DNA from 4 places in the Bradyrhizobium sp. USDA 4501 genome. Region 4 is predicted to be linked to each of the others. Evidence: riboswitches for the same ligand, from Rfam matches in the RefSeq annotation. Region 4 holds a riboswitch; each other region holds the start of a gene.

Region 1 (3,205 bases), 3.9 Mb from region 4:
CGCCAGCTGCGCGATCACGGCCTGCGCGGCAACAGGACCGCCCTTGTCGCACAGCACCTTGAGGCGGCGCAGCGTCGAGATCGGCAAGGTCGAGAATTCATCGAGTCGCTGATCGTCGCGGCCATCGGCCGGCAGCACGACCAGGGCAATGCCGCGCTCCTTCGCCAGCCGATGCACCGCGGCCAGCCCGTATGACCAATAGGGCTCGCCGCCGATCAGCCGCACCAGAATGCCGCGGGCGTGCGAGAGCGTCCGCTCGATATAGGTATCGACCGACAGCGGATGGCGCAGCTCCGCGAGATTGGCGAGCCGCAGCGACGGCAGCGCAGCACGGCCGCGCCGCCAGCCGGCCGCGAAGGCAGCAAGATCGCTGTCGGAAAACGACAACACCACGAGATCGGCCGGATCCTGGCCGAGGTCCCTTGGCGTCGCGGTCTCCTCAAGGCCGCGGCTCTCGCGGAAGACGACGTGCATCAGACACCAAGCCGTGCCCTGATCGCGGCTTCATCGATGTCGGCATGTTCGCCGATCACGACGAGCTTCGACTGCCGCGCCCGTGCACCCCAGGGCATGTCGAACTGATGCCGCACCCGCTCGCCGACCGATTGCACCAACAGCCGCATCGGCTTGCCTTCGACCGCGATGTAGCCCTTGGCGCGCAGCACGTTCTGCTCGCGCGCCAGCCCCTTGATCGAGGCGACCAGCGCGTCGACATCCGAAACTTCCGGAAGATCGATCACGACGGAATTGAAATCGTCGTGCTCGTGTTCCTCCTCGCCATCGTGATGCGACGGCCGCGCCGCGAGATCGCTTTCCGCCGCCGCCCCGAGCCCGAGGATCACGCGCGCGTCGATCGTGCCGTCGACGACGGGCAACATCGGCACCTCGCGCGGCATCTCGGCCGCGATCACCTCTTTCGCTGCCTTGATCCCCTCCGCCCCCGCGAGGTCCGCCTTGGTCAGCAGCACGATATCGGCACATGCGATCTGGTCCTCGAACACTTCCGACAGCGGCGTCTCGTGGTCGAGATTGTCGTCCGCCGCACGCTGCGCATCCACCGCGGCCGGATCAGGCGCAAAACGGCCGGCGGCGACGGCCTCGGCGTCGGCGAGCGCGATCACGCCGTCGACCGTGATCCGCGAACGGATCTCCGGCCAGTCGAACGCTTTCAGCAGCGGCTTCGGCAGCGCGAGCCCGGAAGTTTCGATCACGATGTGATCGGGCTTCACGTTCCGCGCCAGCAACTGCTCCATCGCCGGGATGAAATCATCGGCGACGGTGCAGCAGATACAGCCATTGGCGAGTTCGACGATGTTCTCGGCCGGACAATTGGCGTCGGCGCACGACTTCAGGATGTCGCCGTCGACGCCTTCGCTGCCGAATTCGTTGACCAGCACCGCGAGCTTCTTGCCGTTGGCATTGCGGATCAGATGCTGGATCAGCGTCGTCTTGCCGGAGCCGAGAAAGCCGGTCACGACGGTGACCGGAATTTTGGCGAGCGTGGTCATTCTGCGGCCTCCGGCACGACGGGAAGAGGTGGAATGCGGGCGAGCGATTGCTTGCGGAAGATTTCCGGACGGCTGCGCCACGGCACGATGCCGTCGGGCGCCGCCGCATAGGCGGAGGCACCGGCGATCACATCCGCGGCATTATCAGCGGACAGTCGGCCGTAGACATAGGACCAGCGCCCCGGCGCGCTGAGCGCGACCGAGCAACCCTGGCTGCAGGCCGACAGGCATGCGACGGGAACCAGATTGACGTCATCAGGCACGCCGGCCTCGACAAGCGCGGCATGCAGGCGTGCACCGGGCGCGAGCTCACGTTCCGCCGGCGTCCGGCCGGCGCGGCAGGTGATGCAGACATGAAGTGTAACGCTCATCGCCCTTCCTGGATTGACAGCGGGAAGCGATGAGGCACACGAACCGATTTTGGACAGGTTCGTTCCCCGTCGCGGAACACCCCGTCCGCCGGTTTCACAACATGCTGCGTTGGCAGGTCTCCCGGCTTGCGGAGCAGGTTTTACCCTTCGATGCCCACCTTCCCGACTCCGTATGGAATCAGTGGCTTGGGCATCTCTCCGGTCACGGTCGCGGGGGCGGCTGCGCTTCGGGCCCGATTTAGCGGAGCCCTATCGCATTCCCTCTTCGCCTGTCGTAGGACAGGAACCAACGCAGGACCACCATTCGTCCAAGCCTCGCACTTGTCAAGCCGAAGGAATGTGATGACTTCTGATGGAAAGGACGCTGAAGACGGCGCCGTCGGCACCGATCTTTCGCCGGATGCGCGCCACGCGGACAAGATGGCGAAAAAGAAGGCCGCCCGCGACCGCATCATGGCGACCAAGAGCGGTGAAAAGGGCCTGATCATCGTTCATACCGGCGCCGGCAAAGGAAAATCGTCCTCCGCGTTCGGCATGATCGTGCGCTGTGTGGCGCACGGCTTTCCCTGCGCCGTGGTGCAGTTCATCAAGGGCGCCTGGGATACCGGCGAGCGCCGCCTGCTCACCGGGCATTTCGGCGATCTCTGTCAATTTCACGCCATGGGCGAAGGCTTTACCTGGGAGACGCAGGATCGCGCCCGCGACATCGCGGCAGCGCAAGCCGGCTGGGAAAAGGCCAAGCAGCTGATCGCAGACCCGAGCCTGCGCATGGTCGTGCTCGACGAGATCAACATCGCGCTACGCTACGACTACCTCGCGATCGCCGATGTCGTCGACTTCCTGACCACGTCGAAGCCGCCGATGACCCATGTCGTGCTCACCGGGCGCAACGCCAAGGAGGAGCTAATCGAGATTGCCGATCTCGTCACCGAGATGACGCTGGTAAAGCATCCGTTCCGCTCCGGCATCAAGGCCCAGCCGGGCGTCGAGTTCTGACGGGCATCACGATGGCGCGCGCATTGATGATCCAGGGAGCCGGCTCGGACGTGGGCAAATCGCTCATCGTCGCCGGCCTCGCCCGCGCCGCCAGACGGCGCGGCCTGCGCGTGCTGCCGTTCAAGCCGCAGAACATGTCGAACAACGCCGCCGTGACCGTCGATGGCGGCGAGATCGGCCGCGCACAGGCGTTGCAGGCGCTCGCCGCCGGCGTCGAGCCGCACACCGACATGAACCCGGTGCTGCTGAAGCCCGAGACCGATGTCGGCGCCCAGGTCATCGTGCACGGCAAACGGATCGCCACCGCACGCGCGCGCGAATATGCCGGCA
Region 2 (3,205 bases), 840 kb from region 4:
CTGAGCAATGGCTGCATCTGCTGCACGCTGGAGGGCGCCCTGCTGCGCACGCTCGCCACGTTGCTGCGGCGTGATCCGCGTCCCGAATTCATCGTGATCGAGACCAGCGGGATCGCCGATCCCGCCGACATCGTGCGCAACCTGATGGATCCCGTGATCTGGAAGGAGGCGCCGCTGGAGACCGTGCTGTGCGTGGTCGACGCGACGCAGCCTGCGGCGATGCTGAACGATGCGCTGCTGCGCTCGCAGCTCCGGGCGGCGGATGTGGTGGCGCTGAGCAAGGTCGATCTGACTGACGCCGCTGCGTGCGCCGCGATCCGCGACGCCGTGCGCGCGGTGCGTCCGGCGGCCGTGGTGGTCGATGCCTTGCATGGCGAGGTGCCGGCCGCGCTGCTGTTCCCAGCGGACCTCGATCATGTGTCGGCGCCGCGCGAGACCGCGCCGCGACGGCCGTCGTCCGATCGCTTCGACACGCTGAGCTGGACCTCGGAGCGGCCCGTCGTGCTGCCGCGCTTGCAGCAGGCGATCGGCAGACTGGCGCCGAAGCTGGCGCGGGCGAAGGGATTGTTCGAGACGGTGGAGCAGCCCGGGCGGCTGACCGTGCTTCACCTCGCCGGCGGCCGCGCGACCTTGGCTGCGGGCGGCGTGCCGTCGCCCGGCGTGCCGCGCACGCGCATCGTGTTCATCGCCGAGATGGGTGCGCTGTCGCGCGCGGAGATTGATGAGGTGATGCAGGGATGCGTCGAGGCTCAGTGACGCGAACCTACGTTTCCCGTCATACTGAGGTGCGAGGGAAGCGGCGTCTCGAAGGATGAATCGGCCACCAGCCGGGCCGTGCATCCTTCGAGACGCGCGTGCCGCGCTCCTCAGGATGACGGGTTGCCTTTCGGCGTCAGCCCTCGACGTCGCTGTGTCATCGCCGCAGCAGCATCTCGCAAAGCATGTGTGCGACAATCGCATCGAATTGACAGCCTTGCCGGCACCACCTATCGTTTTTGCCGACGGTTCCCTTCGGGGATCAAAAGGGAATGCGGTGCGAGGGTAACCCCAATGCCGCAGCTGTCCCCGCAACTGTAAACGGCGAGCCTTTCGTCAATTTTGCCACTGGGCCATCGGCCCGGGAAGGCGTCGACAGGCGATGACCCGTGAGCCAGGAGACCTGCCGTCAGTCGTGGTCACACGCGAGCACATCGGGCGGGGGCGTCCTGGTGGGATCGGAGCACTGCCTTTTTTGGCAATGCGCCAGTCCACGTTCGCGGTGACGTGCCACGTTACCGCGAGTCCTTTTCATGTCTCCGTCCTCTCCCGTTGCGCGCAAATGGCGCCTCGGTCTTCTCTGCTCCCTGTCATCATTGTTGTTGCCGGTCGAAGGCTCGGCACAAACGCCGCCACCAACCAGACTCGATCCGATTGAGGTCGCGCCTTCCGCTGCGGCAAAGCCGAAGCCTGCGGCGCGCAGCCGTGACATGACCGCTGCGGCGCGGCCACGGCCGAGGCCTGCAACAGCCGGCAACGCCCCGCGCGTCGCGGCGTCGGGCGTACCGGGATCGGCATCGCCGACGCTCAATGCCACCACGCAGGGCGGCACCGGCAGTCGTCTCAACCTGACGCCGCTGCAGACGCCGGCCAGCGTCGAGATCATCACGGCGCAGACCATCGCTGAACGCGGCCAGCATAATGTGCTCGATGCCGTCACCCAGGACGCGGCCGGGTTCGTCGCAACGCCGGCGCCAGGCAATGGCGGCCTGTCGTTCAGCACCCGCGGCTTTGCCGGCAGCAACTCGGTGATGACGCTGTATGACGGCACGCGCTTCTATATCGGCTCCGGCACGCTGACGTTCCCCTATGACACCTGGTCGACGCAGCGCATCGAAGTGCTGCGCGGCCCGGCCTCGGTGCTGTACGGCGAAGGCGCGATCGGCGGCGTCATCAACGTGATTCCGAAGAAGCCGCAGAGCACGCCCTATAACGAGGCCGAGGTTTCGCTCGACAGCAACATGACGCGGCGGCTCTCGGTGGACAGCACCGGTCCGATCAATCCCAATGTGTCGTACCGCATCAACGCCACCGGCAACATGTCGGACAGCTGGGTCGATCGCGACAAGACCTCGAACGCGGTGGTCTCCGCTGCCGTGCGGGTGCAGGCGTCGGACAATCTCGCCTTCACGCTCTCGGAAGATTACGGCGATCGCAGCCCGTCGCGCTATTTCGGCACGCCGCTGATCAACGGCGCGATCCAGGACGCGCTGCGTTTCAAGAACTACAATGCAGCGGACAGCGCGATCCGCTATCAGGACAGCTGGACCCGGTTCAAGACCGAGTGGGACGTCGCCGACGGCATCAAGGTCAACAACACGCTGTATTACCTGACCAGCGAGCGGCACTGGCGCGACATCGAGAACCACACCTGGAATCCGAAGACCCAGCTGATCGATCGCACGAGCTATATCGAGATCTTCCACGACCAGAAGCAGCTCGGCAACCGGATGGATACGACCTTCAGCGGCCACGTGTTCGGCCTTGCGAACCAGGTCGTCGCCGGGTTCGACGTCAACCGGATCGACTTCACCCATACCAACAACTCGCCCTATGGCGGCGCGTCGTCGGTCAATCCTTATGTGTTCGATCCCGGATCGTTCTTCGCCACGACGACGGCGACCACGCCGGGCTTCAACGCGATCGTCAATCAATACGCGCTGTTCGCCGAGGATCGGCTCTCGCTGACCGATCAGTTGTCGCTGGTGACCGGGGTCAGGTATGATCGCCCCGGAGTGGACCGCACCGACTACAAGACGCCGGCAAACAGTTTTGAGACGACGCTATCGGGCACTAGCTGGCGCGCGGGCCTCGTTTACGAGCCGATCAAGAACCTCGCGTTCTATGGCCAGTACGCGGTCGGCGTCGATCCGGTCAGCAATCTGATCTCACTGTCGACCACGCAGAAGACATTCCAGCTTGCGACCGGCAAGCAGACCGAGATCGGGGTCAAGCAGTCGTTCTGGGGCGGCCGCGGCGAGTGGACGCTGGCCGCCTACGAGATCGTCAAGACCGGGCTCACGATTCCCGATCCCGGCAACCCTACCGGCGGCGTGGCATTGCAGATCGGCCAGCAATCATCCCGCGGGGTCGAAGGATCGATCGGGCTCGCGCTGAACGACGGCTGGCGCGTCGACGCCAATCTTGCGCTGTTGCGCGCCAGATACGA
Region 3 (3,205 bases), 2.8 Mb from region 4:
GCCAACTCTTGAGATCGGATGCAAGTCCGGTCTCCAGTTCAACATCGACGGGCACATGGAGCAGCGAGCAGGACGGAGCGATCTGAACACGATCCCTGCCCAGCTTCGCAATGGCGGGATCCAGTTGCTGGCGGAGCGTCGACAGGTTCGACCGCCATACATTTCGTCCGTCGACGACGCCGAGAGACATGACGAGATCACTTCGCCGCGCAGCAATGATCCGGCTCAACAGATTCGGTGCGCGAACCAAATCCACGTGCAGTCCGGCAACGGGCATGTTCAAAGCTATGTCCAGATTATCGCCGAGATCACCGAAATAGCTCGCGACCATGATCTTGACGTCTGGTACTTCCCTGGCGAGCCGATCGTAGACACGCAGCAAAGATCTTCGCGCTTCCTCCTCCAGATCAAGGACCAGGCAGGGCTCGTCGCATTGAACCCAGCTTGCTCCCCTTTTGCCTAGTTCTTGCAGAACCTCGATGTAGACCGGTATTAGCTCATCCAGGAGAGACAGCGGCTGAAACGCGGGATCCGCACTCTTGCCAAGCTTCAAGAATGTGACCGGCCCGATCAGGACAGGGCGCGTCTGGAACCCCAGGGCCTTGGCTTCCTCATACTCCTCGATAGGCTTGCGAGAGGATAGGCGGAACCTCTGTCCCTGATGAAATTCAGGAACCATGTAGTGGTAGTTGGTGTCGAACCACTTGGTCATCTCCTGTGCGGGCGCGCTAGATCCGCCCGATCCGTGGCCGCAACTCGTATTCTGGCGATCGCATTGTGAACCGCGCGCCATGTCGAAGTACGTCTTGAGCGAAACCGATTCGATTTTCGACGCATAGACTTCCGGGATGGCACCAACCATGACAGAGGTGTCGAGCACTTGGTCGTACAACGAAAAATCGTTGGACGGAATGACGGTGACACCGAGGGATTTTTGGCGGGCCCAGTTCGCAGCACGCAGGCCAGCTGCGGCCTCGAGCAATTGCTGTTCGCTGATTGCGCCGGCCCAGTAACTTTCAAGCGCGCGTTTGAGCTCGCGTCTTGGACCGATCCGAGGCGTTCCAAGCGTGGCAACCGGAAGGGAGAGAAGAGACATAGCGCTAACCCCGTAGTTGGGGGCAAAGGCCAAGGCGGACGCAAGCAGGATCGCCCGAGCGGCGGCGGCTTGGCGCACCACCGGGACACCCCGCCCGTGGACGTATATGTGGTCGAGGTAGGTCTCCTGGCTCGCGGGTCATCGCTGCTGTCCGGCCTTCCCGAAGCCGCACGGGCTTCAGTGACTTTGTTGGACGGCGGCTCGCCGCTTACAGTTGCGGGGGCAGCGCCGGCATGTTCACCGGCTTCCCTCTTAGCTCCGAATCCAGCGGGACCGGAGAACCTCTACGATTTGGATTATCGGCAAGAGACCTCTTCCGTCAACCTCTCAGATGACTCTCTCACGTCAATGCTGCCATCATCAGTGACTCAAAATGATAAACGTCGAAAGTTGATCACGCGATTGGAAGCTTATCCAATAGACGCAGTCTGCAATATATGTGTCGAAAGGATTGTCGAAGGCGCAGGTCGCGGCGCTTCGAGTGTATTTCGGTCTCTCGACAGTCAAGAGCCGCGCCAGGGACAACACACCTGCGAAAACTCCATCAGCAACCGGTCGCCATATTGATCTACGAGCCAACCAATCCTGGTAGGCGATTTGCGGTCTCTGATGACGCTAATACTCGGGCATGCATATCGATTCGCCTCGACGAACACCGGAAGGCCCGCAATGACAATGGCTGTTTGGAGCGCTGTCGGCGTCCTTGCTGTCACCCTCTTTGCGGTCGGCCCGTTCGGGGGCTGGTAAGAGTTCATGAATCAATCCGTCAGACAACTGCTCTCGAGAATGTTGAGCAACTCAAGAGGAAGCTAGCGCGACTTGATCGTTTCTCGCTTGCCGCGTGTCGCGACTGGAAACGGTCATCCCACCATGAATGCGGAGCCGAGGCAGCTGGACTGAGCGGACTGCAACATCGTGCGCGTAGGTAGAAACCCGCGCACCATATCATCTGCCTGCCCCAGAACGCGCTTTCGACGATTCCACACGCCCGGCGGTGACGAGTGGTTTTGCTTATCATCATTACAAGCCGATAGCGATCGCAGGCGTTCGGGTGACCGCGCCGGACCAGACGGTTCAACAGCACTCCAAAGTGCGCCCCGATTTCTCATCCGTAAATCGGCAGCGGCCTTCGCTTTGGCCTCGAAGATCGGCACGACAAAAGCTGAACAAGCTCGAGCGGATCGGCTGAATGGAAACATAGAAACGAGCGTAGGTCGGAAAGCCGACAAACACTGCACGAATCTGGCGGGATTTGCCGGCTATTTCCTGGCACGAAGAATGCAAGCTCAAGGGTGCCCAGGCTTCTCCTCCTGGGCAGGTCCAGCACAGCAAATTGGGGTTGTGGCTGGCCCACTGAAGTTAGCGGCGCGTGACCCGAGGGGACAGCGCCTGCTCGCGCGGGACATCGGCAGGTGCCCGCGTCACGTTGCCGCTAACTTCTTCCGATCGAGCATAGCATTGAAGGCTGCCGCTTTGACGTGTGGATGAAAAATCGATGGTCCGGCCGTTATGAAGAGAATGTCTGCAAGAGGCGTGCTTTGCCTCTGTCAATCGCTAATTTTCGTTGCTGGGCTTGTTGCGACGGGCAACACTGCGCGAGCCGTCGAAAGCGCGCTCGTCGAACGAGTCAAGTCAACCTGGCGAGCGCGAGACGGTGAGACAATCGAGCACATTGTCTCCAAAGTTTCGAAAGTGGCGCAATTCGTCCCTCGAAACTGGGGAATCGCCGAAAGCGTCGACCACACTGAGTATGTTTACCTTTCCTGGACCAGGCATCAGGATAACAGATCAGACGAACATTACGTTATTACCTGGAAAGTCGGGACCGACGGAAAGATTGAAGTTGCGTCTCCCTATGCAAAGCCTATCGAACTCGGCTGGCGCGCCCTGGCGCTTTCACTCATCGCCAGTGAAGTCACCGACGGCGAAAAAGACGCAAACCTTCGTTTTCTGCATAATCCGGTCAATTTCAACTTTGTCGCGACTGCGCAAGGCAAGCTCGGCGATCTGCTCCGGCACGGCCGCTGTCATATCATCGAACCTGTAATCGTGGATTACGTTCGAGCGACAAATGACAAGCCGACCGAGAAAGAAGACCGGTGGCGCGTT
Region 4 (3,205 bases):
TCGCGCCGTGCGGATAGCGGCCGAGCGCGACGATGTCGCGCGCCGGCAGCGGCCAGTGCACCATGTGCCCCTGCGGCAGATAGGCGAAACGCTTCGCGCGCTCGCGCAGCGGCAGCGACGCCAGCGGATCGCCGCCGATCCGGATCTCGCCGCCCGACGAAATCAGCCCGGCCAGTGCACGCAGCAGCGTGGTCTTGCCGGCGCCGTTCGGGCCGACCAGCGCGACCAGATGGCCCGACGGCAGCGACAGCGAGACATCGTGCAGCACCTTGCGGCTGCCGAGTGAGGCATTGAGCGCCGCGGCGGAGAGCAGCGTCATGCCACGCCTCCGCCGAGCGCGCGGCGCTCGCGCATGATCAGATAGAGGAAGAACGGCACGCCGATGATCGAGGTCAGCACGCCGACCTTGATGTCCGAGGTTGAAGGAATGATGCGCACCGCGATGTCGGCGGCGAGCAGCAGCGCCGAGCCGGTGAGCGCGCTCGGCACCAAGAGCCGCGCCGGATCGTGACCGATCACGGGACGCATCAGATGCGGCGCGACGAGGCCGATGAAACCGATCGTGCCGGTGACTGCGACCGCGCCGCCGACGCCAAGCGCCACGCCCGTGATCACGAAGAGCCGCAACCGCCCGACGTCGACGCCGAGGCTCTGCGCCGCCTCCTCGCCAAGCGTCAGCGCGCGGAAGGCGCTCGCCTGGCTGAGCAGGATGGCGGCGCCCGCGACGATGAAGGGCAGCGCCAGCGCCACGTGCTGGAAGCTGCGGTCCTCCAGCGAGCCGAGCAGCCAGAACGCGATCTCCAGCACCACAAACGGATTGCTCGAGAGATTCATCACCAGTGCGGTCGCGGCTCCCGCAAAGCTCGAGATCGCGAGCCCAGCGAGGATCAGGATCAACAGCCCGGCATTGCGGCCGGCGATCGCAAGCAGCGCGAACACCGAGCCGAACGCGGCGATGATCGCCACCACCGGCAGCGCGTAGGAGCGCACATCGGCGAGGCCCAGCGCGATCACCAGCACCGCGCCGAACGCCGCCGATTGCGGCGCGCCGAACAGCGACGGCGAGGCCAGCGGATTGCGCAGCAGCCCTTGCAGCGCCGCACCGGACAGCCCGAGAATGCCGCCGATCGCAAATGCCAGGATGGTGCGCGGCAGGCGGATCTCGCGCACGATCACCTGCGCCACATCGCTGCTGCCGCCGAACAGCGCCTCGACCACCGCGAGCGGCGACAGCCGCACCGGCCCGATGCCGAGCGAGAGCACACACAACAGGACCACGAGCGCGAGCAGCGCCGCCGTGGCGCCCCACCGGCGCCGCGCCGCGACCTCGGCCGCCAAGGCAAAATCCTGCACGCTCATCGGATCCATGCTCTTACAGCGATCGCCGTGGCAGACAAGCGACACTCGACAAAAACCGTGGCCGCGCGGCCGCCGCCCGACTTCCGCCGGATTGACTTTGCTACCCGGCCGAACCCTAGATGAACATGACGGTTCTTTCATGAGATGAAAAGGGAATGCGGTACGGGGAAACTTCCCCAACGCCGCGGCTGCCCCCGCAACTGTATGCGGTGAATCCTTCGTCACAGGCCACTGGGAATCTCGGTCCTGGGAAGGCGACGAAGGGTAACGACCCGCGAGCCAGGAGACCTGCCGTCAGCCGTGGTCACACGCGATGCTGCCGGTCGGGGAGTACAGGCATGAGCTTCACCTGATGCTGTGAGCACGATGGTGAGACTGGTTCGCGGTGACGTGCCACTGACGTTGCCGAGGCCTTGCTTATGTTCTCCTTCCCTTTCCATCGGCGGCGCCGCGCGCTTCTGCTCGCGTCGACGATGATCGCGCCGGCGATCCTTGTCTCCGCAGCGCGGGCGCAGGAGGCACCCGCTCCCGATCAGCTGCCGGCGATCGAAGTCACCAAGCCGGGCGACCAGAACGTCACGCGCGCCAGGCCGGCCGCTGACGAAGCGCCGGCGCCGCGACGCCCGGCGCCGGGCACCTCGCAAGGCAACAATACAGGCAGCGGAGCCGGATCGGGCACGACAGGGACCGGCGTGGCCACCGGAACGGGCGGCACCGGCGGCCGCCAGTTCGCCGGCATTGTCGGCTCCTCCTCGGCCGTGATCACCGCCGACGACATCGCGCATTCGCCGGTGCAGTCGTTACCCGAGATCCTCGCGCAGGTGCCGGGCGTGCAGCTGCAAACGCCCTATGGCGGACCGAACGGCGCCAAGACGTCGGTCGACCTGCGCGGCTTCGGCGCATTCGCGACCGACAATACCCTTTTCCTGCTCAACGGCCGCCGCCTCAACGACGTCGACAAGGCCGGCTTCGACCTCACCACGATTCCGCTCGATTCGATCGAGCGCATCGAGATCACGCGCGGCAACAGCGGCGCGGTGCTCTACGGCGACAACGCGGTGGGCGGCGTCGTCAACATCATCACCAAGACCGGCGTCGGCGGCCCGCCGACGACGATGCGGGCCGAGGCCGGAGTTGGCTCGTTCAACACCCGCATGGCCGCGGTCTCCGCGGCGCTCAATTCCGGCCCGTGGTCCACCTCGTTCTACGGCAACGGCATCAAGTCGGACGGCTACCGCGTCAACAATGCGCTCGACCAGCGCAACGCCGTCGGCAACATCAACTACACGACGCCTGATCTCACCGCCTTCCTGACCGTCACCGGCAGCGACCAGAAGCTCGGCCTACCCGGCGGACGGCTGGTCGATCCGTCGATCGGCGTGAACGAGCTGCTCACCGATCGCCGCGGCGCCGCGACGCCCTTCGACTATGCCAACCAGCAGACCGCCAGCGTCACCGCCGGCTTCACCAAGACGCTGATGAACGGCGTCGACCTCATCGTCGACGGCGGCTGGCGGCAGCGCGAGACGCAGAGCGGCTTCTTCGGCACGGTGCCGACCATCAGCTTCGCCTCGACCTACAATGACGCCGCGCTGCAGACCTGGTCGCTGACGCCGCGGCTCAGCGTCAAGAATGTGATGCTGGGCGTGCCGTCGACGATCCTGACCGGCATCGACTATTACGATTCGAGCTTCCGCGAGGCGCGCGGCGCCTATCAGGGCGTCGACCCGTTCCACATCTACAATATCGAGCAGCAGAGCGTGGCCGGCTATTGGCAACATACGCTGGGCCTGTTGCCAACGACCGACATCTCCTACGGCGCGCGCGTCCAGAATACCAGCATCTC

The links. A riboswitch is a leader RNA that binds a small molecule or an ion and turns the genes downstream of it on or off. The one in region 4 is predicted to bind cobalamin.
Region 1: it holds a riboswitch for cobalamin, as region 4 does, so the genes downstream of both, ACVWZM_RS03105 (DUF1636 family protein) here and ACVWZM_RS20950 (TonB-dependent receptor) in region 4, are expected to answer to the same signal.
Region 2: it holds a riboswitch for cobalamin, as region 4 does, so the genes downstream of both, ACVWZM_RS24725 (TonB-dependent receptor) here and ACVWZM_RS20950 (TonB-dependent receptor) in region 4, are expected to answer to the same signal.
Region 3: it holds a riboswitch for cobalamin, as region 4 does, so the genes downstream of both, metE (5-methyltetrahydropteroyltriglutamate--homocysteine S-methyltransferase) here and ACVWZM_RS20950 (TonB-dependent receptor) in region 4, are expected to answer to the same signal.

Annotation. Positions count from the first base shown of each region.
Region 1 covers NZ_JBSSEX010000001.1:653,381-656,585, forward strand. The annotation lists gene cobN (cobaltochelatase subunit CobN) at 1-474, opposite strand, end outside; gene cobW (cobalamin biosynthesis protein CobW) at 474-1,508, opposite strand; gene ACVWZM_RS03105 (DUF1636 family protein) at 1,505-1,879, opposite strand; cobalamin riboswitch at 1,974-2,185, opposite strand; gene cobO (cob(I)yrinic acid a,c-diamide adenosyltransferase) at 2,222-2,875, shown strand; gene ACVWZM_RS03115 (cobyric acid synthase) at 2,887-3,205, shown strand, end outside.
Region 2 covers NZ_JBSSEX010000001.1:5,426,815-5,430,019, forward strand. The annotation lists gene ACVWZM_RS24720 (CobW family GTP-binding protein) at 1-756, shown strand, start outside; cobalamin riboswitch at 986-1,181, shown strand; gene ACVWZM_RS24725 (TonB-dependent receptor) at 1,290-3,205, shown strand, end outside.
Region 3 covers NZ_JBSSEX010000001.1:1,747,261-1,750,465, forward strand. The annotation lists gene metE (5-methyltetrahydropteroyltriglutamate--homocysteine S-methyltransferase) at 1-1,096, opposite strand, end outside; cobalamin riboswitch at 1,196-1,397, opposite strand; gene ACVWZM_RS08145 (nodulate formation efficiency C protein) at 2,789-3,205, shown strand, end outside.
Region 4 covers NZ_JBSSEX010000001.1:4,590,705-4,593,909, reverse strand. The annotation lists gene ACVWZM_RS20960 (ABC transporter ATP-binding protein) at 1-319, opposite strand, end outside; gene ACVWZM_RS20955 (FecCD family ABC transporter permease) at 316-1,359, opposite strand; cobalamin riboswitch at 1,472-1,669, shown strand; gene ACVWZM_RS20950 (TonB-dependent receptor) at 1,779-3,205, shown strand, end outside.